3 regions of the Pantoea sp. F_5 genome follow, and region 2 is predicted to be linked to each of the others. Evidence: predicted binding sites of a transcription regulator. Region 2 holds the regulator's gene; each other region holds the start of a gene.
The links. The regulator CRP, encoded in region 2, controls carbon source genes, mostly activating them, when cyclic AMP is high. The targets are predictions, from matches to a motif close to ATGTGANNNNNNTCACAT.

Region 1: a site for CRP is predicted at 3,517-3,534, ahead of F3I44_RS18700 (maltoporin). Genes of this name have one in related genera too.
Region 3: a site for CRP is predicted at 2,335-2,352, ahead of adhE (bifunctional acetaldehyde-CoA/alcohol dehydrogenase). Genes of this name have one in related genera too.

What each region holds. Positions count from the first base shown of each region.
Region 1 is NZ_VWUO01000016.1:73,555-81,577, forward strand. It holds gene F3I44_RS18680 (helix-turn-helix domain-containing protein) at 1-222, shown strand, start outside; gene F3I44_RS18685 (sensor domain-containing diguanylate cyclase) at 333-1,580, opposite strand; partial or broken gene F3I44_RS24345 (hypothetical protein) at 1,854-2,160, shown strand; gene F3I44_RS18695 (LacI family DNA-binding transcriptional regulator) at 2,288-3,358, opposite strand; gene F3I44_RS18700 (maltoporin) at 3,624-4,886, shown strand; gene F3I44_RS18705 (glucose PTS transporter subunit EIIB) at 4,993-5,307, opposite strand; gene F3I44_RS18715 (beta-galactosidase) at 6,029-8,023, opposite strand, start outside.
Region 2 is NZ_VWUO01000006.1:17,421-25,443, reverse strand. It holds gene F3I44_RS09575 (aminodeoxychorismate/anthranilate synthase component II) at 1-106, shown strand, start outside; gene F3I44_RS09570 (aspartate aminotransferase family protein) at 188-1,414, shown strand; gene F3I44_RS09565 (YccS/YhfK family putative transporter) at 1,416-3,491, opposite strand; gene crp (cAMP-activated global transcriptional regulator CRP) at 3,549-4,181, opposite strand; gene F3I44_RS09555 (OsmC family protein) at 4,485-4,889, shown strand; gene F3I44_RS09550 (phosphoribulokinase) at 5,426-6,295, opposite strand; gene F3I44_RS09545 (YheU family protein) at 6,357-6,575, opposite strand; gene F3I44_RS09540 (hydrolase) at 6,580-7,596, opposite strand; gene F3I44_RS09535 (LysE family translocator) at 7,655-8,023, shown strand, end outside.
Region 3 is NZ_VWUO01000004.1:299,702-307,724, forward strand. It holds gene F3I44_RS08055 (ABC transporter substrate-binding protein) at 1-871, opposite strand, end outside; gene F3I44_RS08060 (YchE family NAAT transporter) at 1,453-2,100, opposite strand; gene adhE (bifunctional acetaldehyde-CoA/alcohol dehydrogenase) at 2,560-5,247, shown strand; gene tdk (thymidine kinase) at 5,315-5,935, opposite strand; gene hns (histone-like nucleoid-structuring protein H-NS) at 6,343-6,753, shown strand; gene F3I44_RS08080 (NAD-dependent epimerase) at 6,831-7,838, opposite strand; gene F3I44_RS08085 (UDP-glucose/GDP-mannose dehydrogenase family protein) at 7,853-8,023, opposite strand, start outside.

The sequences.
Region 1 (8,023 bases), on a different contig from region 2:
TCTCTCACAGAGGCATTACGCCGGCTGGAACGCAATGGACTGGTGAGTCGTCGTGTGATTGCTTCTTCGCCTGTGGCGGTCGAATATGCGATCACGCCGCTGGGCCGGACATTGCAGGACCCTTTTGTCACGCTGGTAAACTGGGCAAAGCAACATGGAGGAACCATGGAGCAGGCGCAGGCGGGTTATGATGAAGAGCGGAAAAACGAAGAATCTGCATGAACTTAGTCTGAGCACCGTTCCTGCATATGGATAGCGCAGGTTGATGCGCAGATAAGTTCAGGATATGCCTGACAGGAGTGAAAGCGGAGACGCGCCATCATATACAACGGCTACTCCGCTGCTGGCTCAAAAAACTGATAAGAACAATCACGTCGTGCTTTAGCCTGGTACATCGCCTTATCTGCGTTTTCGAATAACATTTTGGCCGTTGCTGTCCCGAAGCGGGCAAGGCTGATACCAATCGCCGCGCCGATGCGTACATCCATGTTATCGATGGCGAAAGGTGCCTGCAGACTGTCAATAATTCGCAGGGCAATAGCGGATGCGGCCTCGTGATTGCTGCATTTAGCAGCTACGACAAACTCATCGCCACCCAGACGCGCAACGGAGTCGCCCGGACGCATACAGTGCTGCAGCCGTTCACTGACCTGTTGCAACAGGGCATCGCCTGTTGCGTGACCCATCAGATCGTTCACCGCCTTGAAGCCATTAAGATCAATAAACATCACCGTGGTGTAGGCCTGATCGTCTGCCTGCGCCAGCATAAATCCCACCTTCTCGTTAATCCAGGCACGATTGTGCAGCCCGGTCAGCGTGTCCAGGGTTGCCAGCTTCTCAAGATTACGCATCCGTTCTTTATCCCGCGTGATATCGCGCGATACCAGCACGGCACCAATATTTTTTCCTGAATTGGGATTGATGACGCCACAGGCTTTAGTGCCCAGTGAGATGTAATGGCCGTCGCGATGAAGTTTGCGCACCTCAACAACATCCGGCAGTACCCCGCCACTAAAGATGCATCCCAGCGCGTCGCTGGCTAATTCGCGGTCATCGGGATGCAGGAAATCCACGACCAGTTGCCCCACAACCTCCTCGGTGGTCCAGCCTATGATTTCGCTGTAAGAGGGAGAGATTGATACGTATCTGCCTTCCGCGTCACAATGGGCAATCAGATCGGTACTGTTTTCAATCAGAAGACGATATTCCGCCGCCGTGCGAAACGCATCTTCCAGCGCTTTACGCTGCCCGGTCACATCCAGAATAAAGCCGTTGTACTGCAGATGGGAGGTGCCAGGCTGGCAATCCGGCAGGCCGGATACAAGGACCCGGCGCGTCTTGCCATCCAGACAATGGATTGGCACTTCAATATGGAAAGGGGTCAGCAATTCCAGGGCCGCAGTCAGTTGTAGCGCGATCTTTGCATCGTCGTCAGCCTGCGCCAGTCTCAGCCATGAACACAGCGTCACGCCCTTGAGTTCAGGCATCAGACCCGCAGGACTTTCCTGACTGGCGATGCAGATCCCCTGGGCATCCGTAGACCAAACAGCGGTAAAAGAAGGTTTGATCACTGGGTTCATGGTGGCCGACTCCGACGTTGCTGACGATGTTAAATAAGTTCAATACACGTCGCTACAGACCTGATTATAACCGTTAATGCCTGCCTGTAGCGTGGAGAGGCTATGGATAAGGGTTCAGTATCGCGGGCCGTGATAAATGCGGGTGGAAACTGAGGCCTTACCGGCAGCAGTATCTGAGGTCCCCTCTCCTGTGGCATTACGCAAAGCTGTCAGGTTGCAGTGTCAGAAGTATGAGCCTGTGTATATCGGCTCATCGGGCCATAATCTTTAAGGTTCACCGTCGTGGCAACGACCACCGTCGGCACAACGGTGGCGGACTTTGCCGATCGCTCACTGAACATGGGTTATCCGGGCGGCAAGTCGCTTTACCTCTCTTTCACGCACCGCGTTGTTCTGGGCAGCCTTTATCCTGACCCGACCACTGGGTGCCGTTGTCGGTGACTTCCTGGACAAACCCCTTGCTGCGGGCGGACTCGCGCTGAGTCGCTATAGTGCCTCGCTGACGCTGGCACTGATCATCATCGCTTTTCTGGTGATGCTGCCTCAGCGCCCGGCAATGAAGACCGCCCCCGCAAATTAAAAAGCCTCACTGGCAGATTTACCGGCCACGCTTACATAAAAATCATCAGGGCCGCCAGCAATGGCGGCTATTCTTGTCCGGGTGAATGCAGGTTTATCACGCCGGGTTGTATCGATAAAAAGGCGGGCTACTCCAGCCTACTGGCAATCAGCCGCAATTGTTCTGCAATCTGCTTTAAATCTCGCTGCTGTTGTCCGGCGATACCGGTCGAGCTGCGCACCACCAGCTTTGCCGGCAGAATTGAGGAGGAACGCTGCTCGTCCTGCTCACTGGCCAGCAACAGACGGGCAACCGCCTCTTTGCCCTGCAAATCGAGATCCAGCGACACCGTGGTCAGCGCCGGATGGAAAAAGGCACTTTCATAGGTGTCATCGTAGCCAATCACCGAAATCTGCCCTGGCACGGCCACACCGCGCTGATGCAGCGCACTCAGCACACCCAGCGCCATCTGATCGTTGCCGACCAGTAGCGCACTGAACTCCGGTGCTTCACGCAGCAGTTGCAGCACGCCATTGTAACCACTCTGCGCATCCCAGTTACCGTGACTGATGCTGACCGGCTTCAGACGGTAGCTTTCCAGCGTGTCGAGCCAGCTCTTTAACCGCAGATTGGCGGAGACCGACTGCTCTGGCCCGGCCAGCAGCGCGAATTCGCGATGCCCCTGCTCGTAGAGATATTTAACACTGGCACGAGTACCATCAGCCGGGTTAAACGAAACATTAAACACTGCGCTGTAGGGATCAACATCCAGGAACAGACAGAGAATATCGTCGTTCTCCTGGACGACCTGCTCAGCAGCGCTGCTCTCCAGCGGGACATTAATGATCACTTTATCCACCCGCTGAGACTTCAGCTCATTGATGCAATCCTGCAGACTTTGATTGACGTTCTCATCAATCATGGCGATCAGCACCTGATAGTCCGCTGCATTCGCATAACGTTTAACCGCAGCGGCCACCTGCGAGGGCGCATGCAACGCCAGCGAAGTCGTTACCAGACCCAGGGTTGTGCTCTGCTTGCCCACCAGCTGCTGTGCCAGTCGGTTTGGCACGTAGCGCAGCGTCTCAATTGCGTGTTCCACCTTGCGCCGCGTTGATTCCGAGACGTTTGCCGACTTATTCAAAACCCTTGATACCGTCTGATACGACACGCCAGCATGACGGGCGACATCCTCTAAGGTGGCATTTTTTGATCTCATAATTCGCATCCCTGATTACCGATAGCGGAATGTTATCACAGCCCTGATGTCAGCCAGACTACCGCAGTCACATTGCGCAAATAAAAAGTAAAAGTAATACCTTCACATCGATAAATTTGGTGATCTGATTCACTAATCGTTACATATTGCGGCATTTTATTTGCAGTACATCACACATTATCGCGATTTTATTTGTCACTCATCTGACAAAAGGCGTTTACTGCCGCTGTCATGTGAACGTATTACAAATAAAATCGAGGATAACATGGAAACAAGGTTACGTACTGCTGCTGTGGCGCTTGCTGCGGCCCTGACCTCCCCGACGCTCTATGCCGCCATCGACAACATCGATTTCCATGGCTATCTGCGTGGTGGCGTTGGCGTCTCGCAGGATGGCGGTATTGAAGAGTATCAAAAGAATAAGGTTGGCCGTCTCGGCAACGAAGCCGACACGTATGGCGAGGTTGAGCTGGGCAGCGAAGTCTACAAAAAGGATGACGTCAGTTTCTACGTCGACACCATGGTCAGTATGTTCTCCGACGGCTCAAACGATAACGAAACCACCTTCGGCGACGATGCGCAGTTTGGCCTGCGTCAGCTCAACCTGCAGATCAAAGGACTGGTGCCGGGTGACAAAGATGCGGTGATCTGGGGCGGTAAACGCTACTACCAGCGTCACGATCTGCACATCATTGATACCAAGTACTGGAACATCTCGGGTTCTGGTGCCGGTATCGAAAACTATACGCTGGGTCCGGGCGCTATCTCCTTTGCCTGGATCCGTGGCGATGCGAATGACGTGGATTACCGCGTCGATGGCGACAACGACGTCAACATTAATTACCTCGATCTTCGCTATGCCGGCTGGAAACCCTGGAACGGTGCCTGGACCGAATTTGGTATTGATTACGCCATGCCAAACACCACCAACAAACAGAAAGAATATGGTGGCCTTTATGACGCAGATAACGGCGTCATGCTCACCAGTGAAATCAGTCAGGACATGTGGGGCGGCTACCAGAAGCTGGTGTTCCAGTACGCCAACAAAGGTCTGGCGCAGAACATGATTTCACAGGGCGGCGGCTGGTATGACATGTGGAATGATACTCAAAACGCCACAGGCTACCGCTTGATTAACACCGGTCTGCTCCCAATCACCGATAAATTCTCCCTGAACCAGGTCTTTACCTGGGGCTCGGCGGACGATATCACCGCGCAGACCAGCAAAAGTACCCTGCTGTCGCTGGTGGGTCGTGGTCAGTATCAGTTTACGCAGTATGTTCGCGGCATCGGTGAAGTCGGTAGTTTCTGGCAGAAAGATGAAAACAAAGTGGGCAGTGACTATAAAGCGGCGGGACAGAAATATACGCTGGCGCTGGGTCTGGCAGCCGGTCCCGAATTTATGTCTCGTCCGGAACTTCGACTGTTTGCCTCTTACCTGAATGACTCAGAGGATGGACACAGCTTCAAAGACAACACCAGTAATAATACCTGGAACTTCGGCGTACAGGTCGAAGCCTGGTGGTAACCGCGCTATCTCCTCATTGTGATCATTTTTAGGCTCTTATGCAGGGGCTTATCTGGATAACCGGCGACGGTTATCCATTTTTTTATTCGTATTTCCCGGGCGGCTGTTACTCCGGTTTAAAGAAACGTTCTTCCAGCAACTGACGCAGCTGGTCGGACTGTTTACCAAAGATCGCATGAACCTCATGTCCCAGGATCACTACACCAATCGCTCCCGCTTTCTGCAATCCCGCCGTATCCACCGCTTTAAGCGATGTCACCTTCACCCGCAGCCGGGTTAAACAGGCGTCCACCTGCTGAATATTGTCACGTCCGCCAAAACAGTTCACCAGACGCTCCAGTAGCGCGCTGTCTACCTCAAGCTCTTCCACCGTCAGCGGCTGCCGGCTGAAATATTGCTTAAACGATTTGAGACTCAACATGTGGTTCTCCTTCAGAGGATAAAAAGGCGGGCAACTGCCCGCCACTCACGACTGATAAATGAAAACGAGGGATACATGCCCTTGGCTGCTCACAAAGCACACACAACTCCTGCGTTCAGCCTCTAAAAAACCTGCCCTACATCAACAGTAAAACCCAGCTCTTCCAACAGACAATGCCCGATCTCAAAAGCGATGGGGGCATATGCCTGTAGCAAAGCGTCACGCCGCCCGGATAAAAACGCCGGGAGCGTTTTTGAACAACGCAACGCGTTGGCCCGTTTACGGGCGCACCTCAGGGATGAGGTGCGTCATTGCCCGTGTCGAGCAGGCAGGGATGCCGTCTTTTGCGTCTTTGCGCAAGGCATATGCCCCCTGAGCCTTTACTCAGACTACCAGCGAACGCAACCAGACCTGCTCCCTATCATCATTTATAGTATAGGCAGACCTTCCTACAGACAGCTCCCGAGCCATAAGCGATGGGGCGTATGCCTATAGCAACGCGCCACGCCGCCCGGATAAAAACGCCGGGGGCGTTTTTGAACAACGCAACGCGTTGGCCCGTTTACGGGTGCATCTCAGGGATGAGGTGCGTAATTGACCGTGTTGAGCGGGCAAGGGTGCCGTCTTTTGCGTCTTTGCGCAAGGCACGGGCCCCCTGAGCCTGGGCTCAGACTGCCTGCCACCGCCACTAAATTTTCCCCTGACCGCTTGCTGCCTCCGGTTAAACCGCTCCCTGCTGCAGCGGCCCACTCAGAACCCGACATCCCCACGGCCCAAGCGTCAGCGATTCCCCCACACCCGAGCCATCAATCAAATCACGCAGCCCTGCTGGCAACGACACCTGCTGCGTCTGACCGGTAAAGTTCTGCACAAACAGAAACGCCTGTTCACCATCAGTTCGCCGCTGAACGACTACACCAGGCGGAAGATCAGTCGACAGCGCACGCGGTAACCCAAGTTGCTTAATCAGCGCACCATAAAAATCCCGATGGAACGGCAGATCATTACGCGACGCGATATACCAGGCTTTACCCTGACCGAACCGATTCACCGTCACCGCCGGGGTTCCGGCATAAAAATCACTCTCGTAACTGGCCAGCGCCGTGGCCCCTTCCAGATGAATATGCTCGCAAAGCTCCCGCGCCTGATAGGGCCCGCTCAGACCCAGCTCATTACCGCGCACCCCGCGCACCCCGTTAAACTCCTCATCCGTCAGACTATCGATCTCTTCTGACCAGATGCCGAGCAGCGGTCGCAGCGGCCCCGGAAATCCTCCCAGATAACAGAGATCGCTCTCATTCACGATACCGCTCCAGTAGCTGGCGACGAAATGCCCGCCCCGCTCAACATGCTGCTCAACCCGCGCCGCAAAACCGTCGCGCACCATATAGAGCATCGGCGCTATCACCAGATCGTAACCGCTGAGATCGCTATCGCCGTTTATCACCTCTACCGCAACACCCTGCTCCCAGAACGCGCGGTAATGCTCGTTTACCGTACGCTCATAATGCAGACCAAGATTGCGTGGACCCTGTGCGTTATCCATCGCCCAGCGACTTTCCCAGTCGAAAATAATCGCGACGCGCGCCTCAACCCGACTGCCCATCACCGGCGTCATCGCCGCCAGCATCCGGCCCAGCTCACTCACTTCACGCCCGGTTCGCGTATCTATATGACCGACATGATCGACCACCGCGCCGTGAAACTTCTCGACCGACCCCCGACTTTTGCGCCACTGGAAATACTGCACCGCGTCCGCACCATGCGCCACTGCCTGCAGTGAAGAGAGAATATGCATTCCCGGCTTCTTCAACTTACTGGTCGGCTGCCAGTTCGTTGAGCCAGGCGTCGACTCCATTAATACAAACGGCTTGCCCTGTTTCAGGGTGCGCATCAAATCGTGATACATCGCGGTGTAACAGGCGAGCGTGGTCTCATCCTTCTCGTTGTGCCACATCGGGTAGCTGTCCCAGGAAATAAAATCGAGCGCCGATGCCAGCTTCCAGTAATCGTAGTCGTAGAAATACTCCATAAAATTGGTGGTCGCGGGCAGATCGGGATTCGCCTGTTTCAGAGGCTTAATCTCCTCACGACAGAAGTCAGTCACCTGATCGGTCATAAATCGCCGCCAGTCCAGATTCAGACCATGAATCGACATCTCGCCCTGCGGAGCAGGCGACACAATCTGTGACCAGTCTGTATAGGTGTGACTCCAGAAATCACTCCACCAGGCGAGATTCAGCTTCTCCAGCGTCTCATAGCGACGCTGCAGCCAGCCGCGAAAAGCCTGCTGACAGCGATCGCAATGACACTCCCCGCCATACTCATTAGAGATATGCCAGCCGACCACCGCCGGATGATGCGCGTAACGCGCGGCCAGTCTGGTGTTTATCGCCTGTACTTTCTGGCGATAAACTGGCGAGCTCATACAGTGATTATGGCGACCACCGTGCAGGGCGGGCACGCGATCGCGTCCCACGCGCAGAACGTCAGGATACGCCTGCGACATCCAGGCAGGCCTGGCCCCGCTCGGTGTGGCGAGAAACACGGAAATCCCCTGCAGCCAGAGCGTATCGATCACCTCATCCAGCCAGCCAAACTCATAGCGTCCCTCTTCCGGCTCCAGCTTCGCCCAGCTGAAAATACCTACCGACATCACGTTGCAGTTCGCCTGCTTCATCATCGCGACGTCGTCATCAATAATGCCCGGCTGGTG
Region 2 (8,023 bases):
GGGATTCCGCCATAAAACCCTGGCGCTGGAAGGCGTGCAGTTCCATCCCGAAAGTATTCTCAGCGAGCAGGGGCATCAGCTGCTGCGCAATTTCCTTACGCAATAAGTTGCCTTTGAATGATTTTTTATGCATATTTTGTGATTATTATTTCAATGTTGCACAACAATCATTCAAATGGGGTCACTAATGGCAGCGGAAAAAATGGCGGTCACGCGGGAGACGTTCGATAACGTTATTTTGCCTGTTTATGCACCTGCGCAGTTTGTGCCGGTAAAAGGCAAGGGCAGTCGCGTATGGGATCAGCAGGGCAAAGAGTATATCGACTTCTCGGGTGGTATTGCTGTTACCGCACTTGGACACTGCCATCCTGCGCTGGTGGAAACACTGAAAAGCCAGGGCGAGACGCTGTGGCACACCAGCAATGTCTTTACCAACGAACCGGCACTGCGTCTCGCCAGTAAGCTCATTCAGGCGACCTTTGCCAATCGCGTCTTCTTCGCCAACTCCGGTGCCGAAGCCAACGAAGCTGCGTTTAAACTGGCGCGCTATTACGCCTGCAAACGTCACAGTCCGTTCAAAAGTAAGATCATCGCGTTTCATAATGCCTTTCATGGCCGGACGCTGTTTACCGTTACGGTGGGCGGCCAGCCAAAATATTCTGACGGATTCGGTCCGAAACCGGCGGATATTGTCCACGTACCGTTCAATGACCTGGACGCTGTAAAAGCGGTCATTGACGATCACACCTGTGCCATTGTGGTTGAACCGATTCAGGGTGAGGGCGGCGTCATGCCTGCGACGCAGGAATTTATGCAGGGACTGCGTGCGCTTTGCGATCAGCATCAGGCGCTGCTGGTACTGGACGAAGTGCAGAGCGGCATGGGACGCAGCGGCAAGCTGTTCGCCTATGAGCATTATGGCGTCCAGCCCGATATCCTGACCTCAGCCAAAGCGCTGGGCGGCGGTTTCCCGGTCAGCGCCATGCTGACCACCAACGAGATTGCTTCGACCATGGCACCGGGCGTGCATGGCACCACCTATGGCGGCAACCCGCTCGCCTGTGCCATTGCCGAAACCGCGCTGGATATTATCAATACGCCGGAGGTGCTGGCGGGCGTGGAGATGCGTCGCCAGCACTTTGTCACGGCGCTGCAGGCCATCGACGCAAAGTATGACCTGTTCAGTGACATTCGCGGTAAAGGTCTGCTGATTGGCGCGGCGCTTAAACCTCAGCATGCCGGCAGGTCGCGCGACATTCTGAATGCCGCTGCCGCTGCCGCTGAAGGTGTGATGGTACTGGTAGCTGGCACCGATGTGATGCGTTTTGCCCCGTCGCTGATCATCGAACCGGCCGACATTGAAGAGGGCATGAGCCGCTTCGCCACCGCCGTCGGCAAAGTGCTTAACGGCTAGCTTAGTTTTTACGTAAGCGTCTGATCAGCCAGCGGCCATGTTGCGGTCGCTGGTTCCACGCCAGCGATGAAATGGTGTACATCACGCTCAGATGATCGAGAATGCGCCGCACATGCTGCTCCACCACCGTAATCGGTCCCTCACTGATGTTCTCCAGGTCATCCAGCAGATTCACCTGTGAGCTTTCACCATCATATTCCAGCCGCTGCTGACACCGCTGCAGCGCAATTTCGCAGGATTGCAGATAGCGTTGAGCCAGCGAGGCGGTCAGCATCGTGTGCTCGCGCGCCAGAATCGTTATCGCATTGATATGCTCGACAATAAACTGACTGTGGGTGACCCAGAGCCGCATATCAGTCAGATAGCGCGAGTTGAACGCGGGTTCCTGCATCGCCTGATTTAGCGAGTTAAACAGCGCATTGTGTGCCTGATTCACTTTCACTCGCTGATAAGCCAGTTTCTCTGGCGACTGTTCATCGCCCAGCAAGAGCCGCAGTGCATCCTGGTAGGTTTCCAGCGCGTCGTGGGCGTTCTGCCGCAGTAAGCCGCTCTGCCACTGCGGCCATAACCACAGCATCCCGCCAAAGGCGATCAGACAGCCCATCAGCGTATCCATCAGTCGCGGCAGCAGAAACTGCGCACCATTCAGTGACAGCAGTTGCAGCGAGTAAACTGCCGTGACCGTAAAGCCAATCATCGACCAGCCATAGAACTGGCGGGTAAAGCGATAGCTGATAAAGGTTATCGCCAGCATGATCAACAGCACCAGGGACTCCGGCACCGCCAGCCGCAGCGTAGCGGCCGCGATGACCAGGCCGGCAAAGGTGCCCAACGCCCGGTGCTGAATACGGACGCGGGTGGCGCTGTAGCCGTTCTGGCTGACGAACATAATGGTCATCAGGATCCAGTAGGGTTTGGGGATATTAAAGAACAGCGCCAGCGCGCTGCCCAGCATCAGCATCACCGCAAAGCGACCCGCCGTACGCAGCGCCGACGAGCGAAACGAGAGATAGCTGCGCAGCGCCGGTAACAGCGGCAGGCGGCGCTGGCGGTCTGCCATCAAATCGCGCTGGTAAAGCGGCTTCTGGGTGCGCAGCACCCGCGCAATGCGGTTGAAGTGATAAAGGCAGAAGTTACCCACCGGATTATCGGGATGCTGATGGGCGATTTTCTCCAGCGCGCCGAGCTGTTTATCCATCGCAAAGCGGTCGGGTAACTGGTGATAAAGAATGTTATCTGCCAGCACCCGCAACCGGGCCGAGATGGTTTTGGCATTCCAGCGGATCACCGCTTCAGCATGGCTCTGCTCTACCAGCTTCTGTACTTCTTCCGGCCGATGCAGGCTGACCGAGATATGCTCCTGCAGATCGAGCGCCACCTGGAAAGCGCGCGTTAGCCGCTTATGGCTGTGATCGCGGCTTGCCGACAGCATGTGCATCTGCTGATAACAGGTGTTGATCAGATCGACCACTTTCTGCTGGTGAGCCAGCAGCGGCGGCAGCGCTTTTTCGGGATCGGTCAGCTGCGTCAGCAGGGTATATTTGGCGTCACAGTAGTTGGCCAGCTCGCGGTAAATCAGGCTCAGGCTCTCCCGCATCGGCTGCTCTTTCCACAGCCAGAACCAGAACCAGTTAAATATCCCATACCAGAGTGTGCCGCCGATATAGAGCAGCGGAGTGACATAGATGGGCATGCGGCCAATCAGGCTGAGGGTAAAGATGGCGGCAATAAGCGTACCGGGCAGCAGACGGCCGTGCAGCGGGCTAATCTCACCGGTGACGCCAAGCAGCAAAGGCATAGCGAAGAGGATCAGCGGCAGTGGAATCGCATGCAGGGTGAGCCACTGGATCAGAAAGCTGCCGAGGGCAAACAGGCTGCCGCCCACAATCAGACGTTTGAAAAAGCGTTTATGCGGAGTATCGAGACCGGCGATATTGCAGCAGGCGGGCACTAATGAGAACAGCAGACCTTTTTGCAGGTCGCCAGCCAGCCAGCCCAACGCGACCGGCAGGCAGAGCACCAGCGTTTGCCGCAAGGCGTAGTTAACTTCAGGATGATAAATGATTCGACGCCACATCGGCCCAACACAAACAATAACGGCGTGATGTTGCCATCACGCCGTGGATGACAGGAGTTAGCGGGTGCCGTAAACGACGATGGTTTTACCGTGTGCGGAGATCAGGTTCTGATCTTCCAGCATCTTCAGAATACGGCCCACGGTTTCACGTGAACAACCCACAATCTGGCCAATTTCCTGACGAGTGATTTTAATTTGCATGCCGTCGGGATGCGTCATGGCATCTGGCTGCTTCGCCAGGTTAAGCAGGGTCTGAGCAATGCGTCCGGTGACGTCGAGGAAAGCGAGGTTACCCACTTTTTCAGACGTGACCTGCAGGCGACGCGCCATCTGCGAGGAGAGTCGCATCAGGATGTCGGGATTCACCTGGATCAGCTGACGGAATTTCTTGTAAGAAATCTCCGCGACTTCGCACGCGCTTTTCGCACGTACCCAGGCGCTGCGCTCCTGACCTTCTTCGAACAGGCCAAGCTCACCAATAAAATCGCCCTGATTCAGGTAGGAAAGAATCATCTCTTTGCCTTCTTCATCTTTAATCAGAACCGCGACGGAACCTTTCACGATGTAGTAAAGCGTTTCTGCTTTTTCACCTTGGTGAATCAGCGTACTTTTGGATGGATACTTGTGAATATGGCAATGGGACAGGAACCATTCGAGTGTAGGGTCTGTTTGCGGTTTGCCGAGAACCATTCGCTATTATCCTCTGTTGTAATCGTGCCCAAAATACAGGGGGCAGTTTTCCCTGTCAGGCGGTGAAAGCTTCAAGCGTTTCCTTTTCAGGAAATTATTCGGGCCGCATCAGGCGCAGTGCGCTTCATTCTTCCCGGCTTCGCCATCGGGTGACGAAAAATATTTTCAGCACTGTTTGTAGCACAGCTTTTGCCGACTGTCTTCTGTTGTCTCGCTTCAGCTACAGGCGGATTTCTCTGGATTGCTGTTTACCAGGTGAAAGCGTACTCTGGCGACAAAACAGCGTATTCCGGAGCAAAAATCATGCAGGCAAGAGTGAAATGGGTAGAAGGGCTGACATTCCTTGGAGAATCCTCATCCGGCCATCAGATACTGATGGATGGCAATTCGGGTGATAAAGCGCCCAGCCCAATGGAGATGGTGCTGATGGCGGCAGGTGGATGCAGCGCGATTGACGTGGTATCAATTCTGCAAAAAGGCCGCAACGATGTGGCTGATTGTGAAGTAAAACTGACCTCAGAACGTCGTGAAGAAGCACCGCGAATCTTTACGCACATCAACCTGCATTTTATCGTGAGTGGCAAAGCGCTCCAGGATAAAGCGGTCTCACGCGCCGTCGATCTTTCGGCAGAGAAATACTGCTCTGTGGCCATCATGCTGGGTAAAGGTGTGACGATTACGCATAGCTATGAGGTGATTGAGCTGTAGTATCTGAAAACGACCATTAACGGCCCGTGCAACATTGGGCGGCGGTAAGATCGAGCCTGCGCAGAAAACCGGGCCAGATCGGAAAGTCGCTTAAACCATCCCTGGGCGCTCGGCCCACGCGATTACGCACCTCATCCCTGAAGTGCGCCTGTAGCCGGGCCAACGCGTTGCGTTGTTCAAAAACGCTCCCGGCGTTTTTATCCCTGGCGTGGGACGCTTTCCTCTTCTGACCCGGTTCCCTGCGTGTTGAGCTTATATGCTGCTGTCAGATTCTTTGTGATCAGGGTCTGTCTGAAGCGAGCTCCCTGAAACCGGATGTGGCTGCCGGACGTGAAGCGAAGGGAGCATACACCTGTAGCAAAGCATAGCGGGCCAGGGATGGCCCGCGCTGAGCCTGCCAGGGATGGCGGTTTTGCGTCTTTGCGAAAGGCGTATGCTCCCTGAAGCCTGCTCAGCAGCAAGCCTTTATCCGCAGAAAAGCCGGTTTTACATTTTTGCGAAAGGCATCTGCTGTCTGAGGGTTTTTTGCTGACCTCTTACTCTATCCGCTTACCTTCCATCAGCCGCTTCACCAGCGGCCCCATGATCAGCTCCATGGCCAGACCCATTTTGCCGCCAGGCACCACCAGCGTATTGATGTGCGAGATAAACGACCCCTGCAGCATCGCCAGCAGATAGGGGAAGTCGATATCCTCCAGTCCCTGAAAGTGAATCACTACGAAGCTCTCATCCAGTGACGGAATGGTGCGGGCAGCGAACGGGTTGGAAGTATCAATGGTTGGAACGCGCTGAAAGTTGATATGGGTACGTGAGAACTGGGGCGTAATGAAGTTGATGTAATCCTCCATCGACCGCACCACCGAATCCATTACTGCTTCACGTGAATGACCGCGCTCGCCAGTGTCGCGCACCAGTTTCTGAATCCACTCCAGGTTAACAATCGGTACCACGCCCACCAGCAGATCGACCTGTTCCGCCACGTTGTGCTGCGCCGTCACCACACCGCCATGCAATCCTTCATAAAAAAGAATATCGGTGTTCTGCGGTAGCGGCTGCCAGGGGGTAAAGGTGCCGGGCACCTGATTCCAGGGCACCGCCTCATCGTAAGTGTGCAGATATTTACGCGACTGCCCCTGCCCACTGTGGCCATACTCTTTAAAGCTCTGCTCAAGCAGGCCAAAGTCATTGGCTTCCGGGCCAAAGTAGCTGATGTGACGTCCTAAATCGCGCGCCTTACGAATCGCCATATCCATTTCCGGGCGGGTAAAGCGGTGAAAACTGTCACCTTCCAGCTCCGCTGCATGCAGGTCAAGCTGCTGGAAGATTTTGCGGAACGCCAGGCTGGTGGTGGTGGTTCCTGCGCCGCTGGAACCGGTCACCGCGATAATGGGATGACGAGCAGACATAGAAAAGCTCCCTGTGTGGTCGGGCAATGAGCATTGTTATCATGAAATGCCCGCCGGTGCATCAGCCGCGAAATTCTTTACGCGGCATGATGTTGACCGATTCATGCAGTTCCGACCATACCAGTACCACTTCACCGGTTTCCAGCTGGCGTCGCACATCAGCCACCTTGTCCAGCAGGCTACGTTCATGCTCGCCATAGTCAGTGCCTTCACGCAGCACAAAGGTTTCAATCAGATTTTCAAGGGTCTCAGGTGAGACCTGTTGCCAGGGAATAATCACGAGATCAGTTATCCAGAAAAGGGGCGATCCACTGCGGGATGCGCTGTTCCAGCCACATTTCAGGCTGGCGTAACGTCCCGCCGACAAAACCGACGTGGCCGCCGTGTGGTGTCAGTTGATAAGTAATAGTGGCAGATAATTGGCTGCTGTGCGGGATCACCTCATCACTCATAAAAGGATCGTCTTTGGCGTGGATGATCAGCAGCGGTTTCTTTGCGTGCTGCAGCCAGGGCATGGCGCTGGCCCGATGATAGTAATCGGCCGCATCGACAAAACCGTGGGCGCGGGCGGTAATCGCATCATCAAAATCGCGCAGTCGCCGCAGCGCTTTTAACTGCGCCAGATTGACTGGCAGCGTATCCGGCCAGGCGTGCAGTTTGCGGCGGGCATTTTTCTTCAGCTGCGCCAGCAAATAGTATTGATAGAAGCGTGAGAAGCCGCGTTCCAGTTTTACGCTACACGGCTCCAGCTGCAGCGGGGCGGAGACAATGACGCCCGCCTCCACTTCAGCAGCTGCGCCCTGCTGGCCCAGCAGGCAGCCCAGCATATTGCCGCCCAGTGAAAAACCGACGGCGACGGTCGGCACCTGGCCCCAGCGGATACGCAGCCAGTGCAGAAAAAAGCGGGCATCTTCCGTTTCGCCGGAGTGATAGATGCGATTGAGCCGGTTAGGTTCGCCGCTGCAGCCGCGAAAATGCATCACCACTGCCAGCCAGCCGCGCGCACGGCAGATGTTCATCAGGCCATGAATATAGGGGCTGTGAAAGCTGCCCTCCAGCCCATGAAACAACACGACACGCGGTTTATGCTGCGCCTGTTGTGGATCTTCGCTCCAGGCGAGATCGACAAAGTCGCCATCCGGCAGATCGAGCCGCTGCCAGTGAGGCGCGAACGTGACACGGCGACGCAGCAGGCGCGGCAGCATTGTCTGCAGGTGGGCGTTACGCAGGCTGTCAGGCGGCGTGAATTGCTCGTTTTCCGGTCCGGTAAATTTCATGTGGTAAAAGCTTGTCTGTTCCATATCACACTGTTAGCTTCGATAAGTTTTTTCTTGCAAGGGTAAGGAGTACCCGATTGCCATGGAACTGAGTCTTTTCTTATCAATGTTGGGCTTTCTTTGGGTCGCGGCGATTACGCCTGGGCCTAATAATATGTTACTCACCGCCTCTGGCGCTAATTTTGGCTTTCTGCGCACCATTCCACTGATGATCGGCATCATGATTGGTATGCAGGTGATGCTGCTGATGGTGGCCTTTGGCGTTGGCGGTCTGATCCTGCTCTATCCTTCGCTGCACCTGGTGCTGAAGATCGCCGGTAGCCTCTATCTGCTCTGGCTGGCGTGGAAGATAGCAACGTCCAGCTATGAAAAGCTGGAAACCGATCAGGCACCGGATGCACCGATGCCGTTCTGGCAGGGTGGGTTGCTGCAGCTGATCAATCCAAAGGCC
Region 3 (8,023 bases), on a different contig from region 2:
TCACTTTTACTTCATCACCCAGCTCTTTGCGCAGCTTGCCAAACATCTCTGGCGGAACAGCACTGTTAGTGATATCCGTGCCGCCACTGCGATAGCGATTAATGTCACTGTTTTCAGAAGCGATCGGCAGGAAGGTCCCCTGCTCAATCACCGTATGCGCATTGTCCCAGTAGTGGGGATTACGCTTCACGACGATTTTTTCATTCACCACCCAGTCGTTCAGTGTATAGGCACCGTTACCGATATAGTGATCGGGACGGGTCCAGGCGTCGCCCCACTGCTTAATGGCTGGCGCATAAACTGGCTTCATTGCCGTATGCGCTAACATCGCCACCAGGTAAGGCACCGGCTCACTCAGGGTTATCTGCAGCCGATGTGCATCCAGCGCTTTGACGCCCAGCTCATCGGGTGACGCTTTACCGGCAAGGATAGCATCAATACTGGCAAAATGGGCTGCCTGCAGATAGCTGGAATAAGGCGATGCCGTTTTCGGGTCCACCAGCCGACGCCAGCTATAAACGAAATCGGCGGCGGTCACTGGTTCGCCATTGCTCCACTTTGCATCATCACGCAGAGTAAAAATCCAGACCGTGGGTTGTGGATTCTCCCAGCTTTTGGCGACGCCCGGCACGACCTGACCGCGGTTATCGGTGTTAACCAGCCCATCCAGCAGGTTGTGAATAACATTAGATTCCGGCACGCCTTCGGTTTTATGTGGATCCAGCGAAGAGACTTCGCTTCCGTTGTTGATCACTATTTGCTGTTGCGCGGCCAGTGTCGTTCCCGGCGGAACCGTAGCGGCATAGGCTGGAGAAAAAGCCGTGAACAAAAAGAGTGCGATTACTGACCGCTGTTGTTGCAAGTTTTCCATCCCAATCATGCGAAACGCCAACCTTTAATTAAGTATCCCGATAGGCTTAAGCAAAAAGCGTTCTCACTTTGGGCTTACGGAGAAAAAAATCGCGTTGGGCCAAAAATTATCAGAAGCCGCGAAGGGGTGCCAAAGCAAAATAGCTAAAATGTTAACTAATTCTCTTTTATCATGAGATGTCAGGCAGCGAAAGTGTTAATTTTCGTCCTGAAAATATTATATCGATATGAAAAATAAACTGTTTAGCTGGAAACCTGTTTCCGGGCCGGTATGCAGCCACAAAAAGCGTCTTATTCGGTATTTGTATTGATATAAACGGCATCGGCGTGATGAAATTCAGGCTGAGCACTGTAAACCGGGGGGTTTATAGGGTTGGGTGGAGATCAGGCAGCAGATTATCGTGTGAAAATCGTGACATTATTTTGCAAAAAAAAGTCTGTGAGCAAACCCACAGTAACGGAATTTATAATCGTCTGTTTATATTAAGCAGGATGAATAACTGCATTATTATGGTGCAATAAAATGCTTTACTGCACCATTTCAGGTCACCAATTCACTTCGCCGCATGAAATAAGTGAGTTTTAGTTCAGTAAGCCGGGGAAAATCGACTTCAAACCGGTCACAACAAATTCAATTCCCAGCGCCATCAGTAGCAGCCCCATAATTCGGGTAATCACGTTAATACCGGTCTGGCCAAGCATGCGCACCATTAACGGCGCGGCGCGGAACAACAGCCAGCAGCAGAAAGCAAAAATAGCAATTGCCAGCGTGAATCCCAGCAGATTTATCCAGCTGTGGTAGCGGGTACTCCAGACGATGGTTGAGCTGATGGCACCCGGGCCCGCCATCAGTGGTAATGCCAGCGGCACAACCCCCACGCTTTCACGAATCGCCGTTTCTGACTTCTCCTGCTTGTTCTGCTTATCCTCGCCCAGCTTGCCGCTGATCATCGACATGGCAATGGTGACGACCAGAATTCCGCCCGCAATACGGAACGAGTCAATCGAAATGCCAAACACACGCAAAATCGCATCGCCGAGGAAAAGTGACGTCCAGAGAATAATGGCAACGGCCAGAGTAGCCGTAAGGTTGGTTTTGTTACGCTCAACTACCCCCTGATAACGGGTCATGCTGATGAACACCGGAATAATGCCTACCGGATTGACCAGCGCAAAGAGCCCGACAAAAAATTTTATATAGCCTGATAGATCTAAAAGCGCTGGATTCACGACTCTACTCCGTACCACAGGGGGTAAACGCGCCTAATGTATGTGAAAACGTGCAGAGACGCCAGATGTGCACATAGGTATTTATCCTGATGAACAGTAAAGCATTTAGCGCTTTCCGCCAGAGATTAAAAAGTGGCTGGATTTAGCCACTGCCAGGAGGGCTGAGCACAGGAGCACGCGGACCTGACAGGAAAGCTCTCTAAAGGGGTGCTGAAAGGTGTCAGCTTGAACCTAAATTGATCTGCATCAAAATTGATCTACCCCAAACCAGGTAATCTTTTCTTAACGGAAGTATAAGCGTCAGCGTAAGAAACCTCGCAAACGCCAGCAGAAGACTCGTTCAGTAAACAGTTGAAAATCCGGGCTTTTCCTGTCAGCCAGTCACGTTATTTCAGCGAGACTATACTCAGGACGCAGGATTGTTTACTAAAAAAGTTTAACTTCCTTCAGGAGAACACCATGGCCGTAACCAATGTCGCTGAACTCAATGCACTGGTCGAACGTGTAAAAAAAGCCCAGCGTGAATATGCCAACTTTTCTCAACAACAGGTCGACGCCATCTTCCGAGCCGCCGCCCTTGCCGCCGCTGACGCCAGAATCCCGCTAGCCAAGATGGCCGTTGCCGAATCCGGTATGGGCATCGTCGAAGACAAGGTCATTAAAAACCACTTTGCTTCCGAGTATATCTACAACGCCTATAAAGATGAAAAGACCTGTGGCGTGTTAGCCACTGACGATACATTCGGTACCATTACCATCGCCGAGCCAATTGGCCTGATTTGCGGTATCGTCCCGACCACCAACCCAACCTCAACCGCTATCTTCAAAGCGTTAATCAGTCTTAAAACCCGTAACGGCATTATCTTTTCGCCACACCCACGCGCCAAAGACGCAACAAACAAAGCTGCCGATATCGTATTGCAGGCCGCCATTGCTGCCGGTGCGCCTAAAGACATTATCGGCTGGATCGATGCCCCGTCTGTTGAACTGTCAAACCAGTTGATGCATCACCCTGACATCAACCTGATTCTTGCCACCGGCGGTCCGGGCATGGTGAAAGCAGCATACAGCTCCGGTAAACCGGCGATTGGTGTCGGTGCTGGTAACACGCCGGTAGTGATCGATGAAACAGCCGATGTGAAACGTGCCGTTGCCTCTATTCTGATGTCGAAAACCTTCGATAACGGGGTGATCTGCGCCTCTGAACAATCTGTTATTGTGGTTGATTCTGTTTATGACGCCGTGCGTGAACGTTTCGCCAGCCATGGCGGCTACATGCTGCAGGGTGCTGAACTGAGCGCAGTGCAGAATATCATCCTGAAAAACGGCGGCCTGAATGCGGCCATCGTGGGTCAGCCTGCCTTCAAAATCGCAGAGATGGCCGGTCTCAGCGTGCCGCCGGACACCAAGATCCTGATTGGTGAAGTGCAACTGGTAGATGAATCTGAACCATTTGCCCACGAAAAACTCTCACCTACCCTCGCGATGTATCGGGCAAAAGATTTCCAGGATGCTGTAGATAAAGCGGAGAAACTGGTTGCCATGGGCGGTATCGGTCACACCTCCTGCCTTTACACCGACCAGGATAACCAGACTGAGCGCGTGCACTACTTCGGGGACAAAATGAAAACCGCGCGTATTCTGATCAACACCCCGGCCTCTCAGGGCGGTATCGGTGACCTCTATAACTTTAAACTGGCCCCGTCTCTGACGCTGGGTTGTGGTTCCTGGGGCGGTAACTCTATTTCAGAGAACGTCGGTCCAAAACACCTGATCAATACCAAAACTGTCGCCAAGCGAGCTGAGAATATGTTGTGGCATAAACTTCCTAAATCCATCTACTTCCGTCGGGGTTCACTGCCAATTGCGCTGGAAGAGGTGGCAACGGATGGCGCGAAACGTGCCTTTATCGTCACTGACCGCTTCCTGTTCAATAACGGTTATGCTGACCAGGTGACCCGCGTACTGAAATCACACGGCATCGAAACTGAAGTGTTCTTCGAAGTTGAAGCTGACCCAACGCTGAGCATCGTACGTAAAGGTGCAGAGCAGATGAACAGCTTTAAACCTGACGTCATCATTGCGCTGGGCGGCGGTTCCCCAATGGATGCCGCGAAAATCATGTGGGTGATGTACGAACATCCGGAAACCCACTTCGAAGAGCTGGCGTTACGTTTCATGGACATCCGTAAACGTATTTACAAGTTCCCAAAAATGGGCGTCAAAGCACGCATGGTTGCCATCACGACCACCTCAGGTACCGGTTCAGAGGTCACACCATTCGCTGTGGTAACCGATGATGCGACCGGTCAGAAATATCCTCTGGCTGACTATGCATTGACGCCGGATATGGCGATTGTCGATGCCAATCTGGTGATGGATATGCCGCGTTCACTCTGCGCCTTCGGGGGTCTGGATGCAGTAACCCACGCGCTGGAAGCCTATGTTTCCGTACTGGCGAATGAATACTCTGATGGTCAGGCGCTGCAGGCTCTGAAACTGCTGAAAGAGAACCTGCCGGCCAGTTATGCCGAAGGTGCTAAAAACCCGGTGGCGCGTGAACGCGTACACAATGCCGCAACTATCGCCGGTATTGCGTTTGCCAACGCCTTCCTTGGGGTCTGTCACTCAATGGCACACAAACTGGGTTCAGAGTTCCATATCCCACACGGCCTGGCGAATGCCCTGTTAATCTCGAACGTTATTCGCTACAACGCGAATGACAATCCGACTAAACAGACCGCATTCAGCCAGTATGATCGTCCACAGGCGCGTCGTCGTTACGCAGAGATTGCTGATCACTTAGGTCTGAGCGCACCAGGCGACCGCACTGCGCAGAAAATTGAGAAGCTGCTGGCATGGCTGGACGAGATCAAAACTGAACTCGGTATTCCGACCTCAATCCGTGAAGCCGGTGTGCAGGAAGCTGACTTCCTGGCGAAAGTCGATAAACTGGCCGATGATGCATTCGACGACCAGTGTACCGGCGCGAACCCACGCTATCCGCTGATTGCTGAGCTGAAACAGATTATGCTCGACACCTACTACGGACGTGAATTTGTCGAACCGTTCTCAACTGTCGCCGAAGCCGTAGCTGAGCAGCCGGTGAAAGGCGTGAAGGTTGAGAAGAAAGTAAAAAAAGTCTGATAGTCCGCTTCTGACTGTCTGATAAAAAACCCGCCTCGGCGGGTTTTTTATTGCCTGAATGACGCGGTTAATTCAGCGGAGTCTGTGCGCCGTGAATCGCCTGTAACGATCCCTGTTCTATCGCCTGTTTATAATGCTTACGGCAGACGGAAATATAGCGTTCGTTACCGCCAATGACCACCTGCTCGCCTTCGCTGAAAGGTTTACCCTCACTATCCAGTCGCAGCACCATGCTCGCCTTGCGACCACAATGACAAATGGTTTTAAGCTCAACCAGCTTGTCTGCCCATGCCAGCAGATACTGACTGCCCACAAACAGTTCACCGCGAAAATCGGTTCTCAGACCATAACAGAGCACCGGAATATCCAGATCGTCTACGACATCTGAGAGTGCTTTAACCTGCTCCCGGGTCAGGAACTGACTCTCATCAACCAGCACACAGTGGATTGGCTGCACGGCATGCTCGGCGGCAATGTCACTATAGAGTGCGGTTTCAGCATTGTAGAGCAAGGCCGGCGACGAGAGTCCGATACGGGAACTCACCTGTCCGGCACCGAACCGATTATCGATTTCAGCGGTATAGACCAGCGAACGCATGCCGCGCTCCTGATAGTTATAGGAGGATTGCAGCAGTGCTGTCGATTTCCCTGCATTCATGGCAGAGTAATAAAAATAGAGTTGAGCCATAGGAGCGTATCTTCATCAGGACTTAACGGAATGGCGCGCATATTAACACAAAGTGCAGGTAATACGTTGCGGTGTAGCGGTAATTAAAGCGTAACCGCTGACCACTTATTCATCTTTGTGCTTCGCCGGGAGCCAGTTATGTGCACTACACGCAGGATAAGTTTTGCTTATTTTACCCGCAACAAAAGGAACGACATTTTTGTCATCACGCTTAATACATTAAATTTATTGCATATCAGACCCGCGGAAACTATTTTTTATTTGCCATAACCGTGGAATTCTGACTGTGATTATTTTAATTACTCAGGGGATTATCGTTCTGAATATTTTTTAAGATTGAAGTTATTTAATGTCACCACTACTATTAGCGGGCAACACAACTTTTCCCTTATTCAGAGACCAGCACAATGAGCGAAGCACTAAAAGTTCTTAATAATATCCGTACGCTGCGCGCCCAGGCCAGAGAGTATTCCGTCGAAACACTGGAAGAAATGCTGGAAAAACTGGACGTAGTGGTAAAAGAACGCCGCGAAGAAGAGTCACATTTTCAGGCAGAAAATGAAGAACGCACGCGTAAGCTTAATCAGTATCGTGAAATGCTGCTGGCGGATGGAATCGACCCGAATGAACTGATTAACACGCTGACCGCTACTCCCCGAGCTGCGGCAAAAGGAAAACGCTCAGTGCGCCCGGCCAAATATGGTTATACCGATGAAAAAGGCGAGTCAAGAACATGGACAGGTCAGGGACGGACACCGGCCGTGATTAAAAAAGCGCTGGAAGAACAGGGTAAAACGCTGGACGATTTTTTACTGTAATGCTGACTGCTTCGCTGCTTAAGCGTTAGCCTGATACCTCAATAAAAAAGGAAGCCGAAGCTTCCTTTTTCTTTTAATCAGGCGCAATAGAAATCCCGATACCAGTCAACGAAGTTTTTAACGCCCTCTTCGACCCCGGTCTGCGGTTTAAAACCAATGGCCTTATACAATGCTTCGGTATCCGCACTGGTTTCCAGCACATCACCGGGCTGCATTGGCATCAGGTTTTTCTTCGCCGTAATCCCCAATGCTTTCTCAATCGCTTCGATATAGTTCATCAAGGTAACCGGCTGACTGTTACCAATATTATAAACCCGATAAGGCGCAGAGCTGGTTGCGGGTGAACCGGTTTCAACGGTCCAGTTATCATCCTGTTGCGGAATAACATCCTGCAGACGGACAATCGCTTCAGCAATATCGTCAATATAGGTAAAGTCGCGTTTCATCTGGCCCTGGTTATAAACATCTATCGCTTCACCCGCAATCATTGCCCGGGTGAACTTAAAGAGTGCCATATCAGGACGGCCCCATGGACCGTAAACGGTAAAGAAGCGCAATCCGGTCGTCGGCAACTGATAAAGATGCGAGTAAGAGTGCGACATTAACTCATTAGCTTTTTTGGTCGCCGCATATAAAGAAACCGGGTGATCAACGCTGTCTTCGGTTGAGAACGGCATTTTTCGATTCAGGCCATAAACTGAACTGGATGAGGCGTAGAGCAGGTGTTCAATTTTATGATGACGGCAGCCTTCAAGAATATTGAGGTGACCGATCAGATTTGAGTCTGCGTAGGCATGGGGATTTTCAATGGAGTACCTGACGCCAGCCTGAGCGCCAAGGTGAATAACGCGCTGGAATGTGTGCTGGTCGAACAGTGACGCCATTGCGTCACGGTCCGCCAGATCCAGCTCAATGAATGTAAAACCAGAATCAGCTTTAATTAAATTGAGACGGGCATGTTTGAGATTTACGTCGTAATAATCATTCAGGTTGTCGATACCGACAACCTGGTGACCGGCGGCCAGCAGACGCTGACTGACATGAAAACCAATAAAGCCTGCGGCGCCGGTGACCAGAAAGTTCATAAATCCCTCGTTAATTATGCAGTTTGAATTGACGCTCCGCGGCCGATTGCATAATAAACGAAACCGCGTTTGCTGATACGCTCTGGATCATACAGGTTACGACCATCAAAAATCACGGCTTCTTTCAGTGCATTTTTGATAACGTCAAAGTCAGGCGCACGGAAGTTTTGCCACTCTGTACAGAT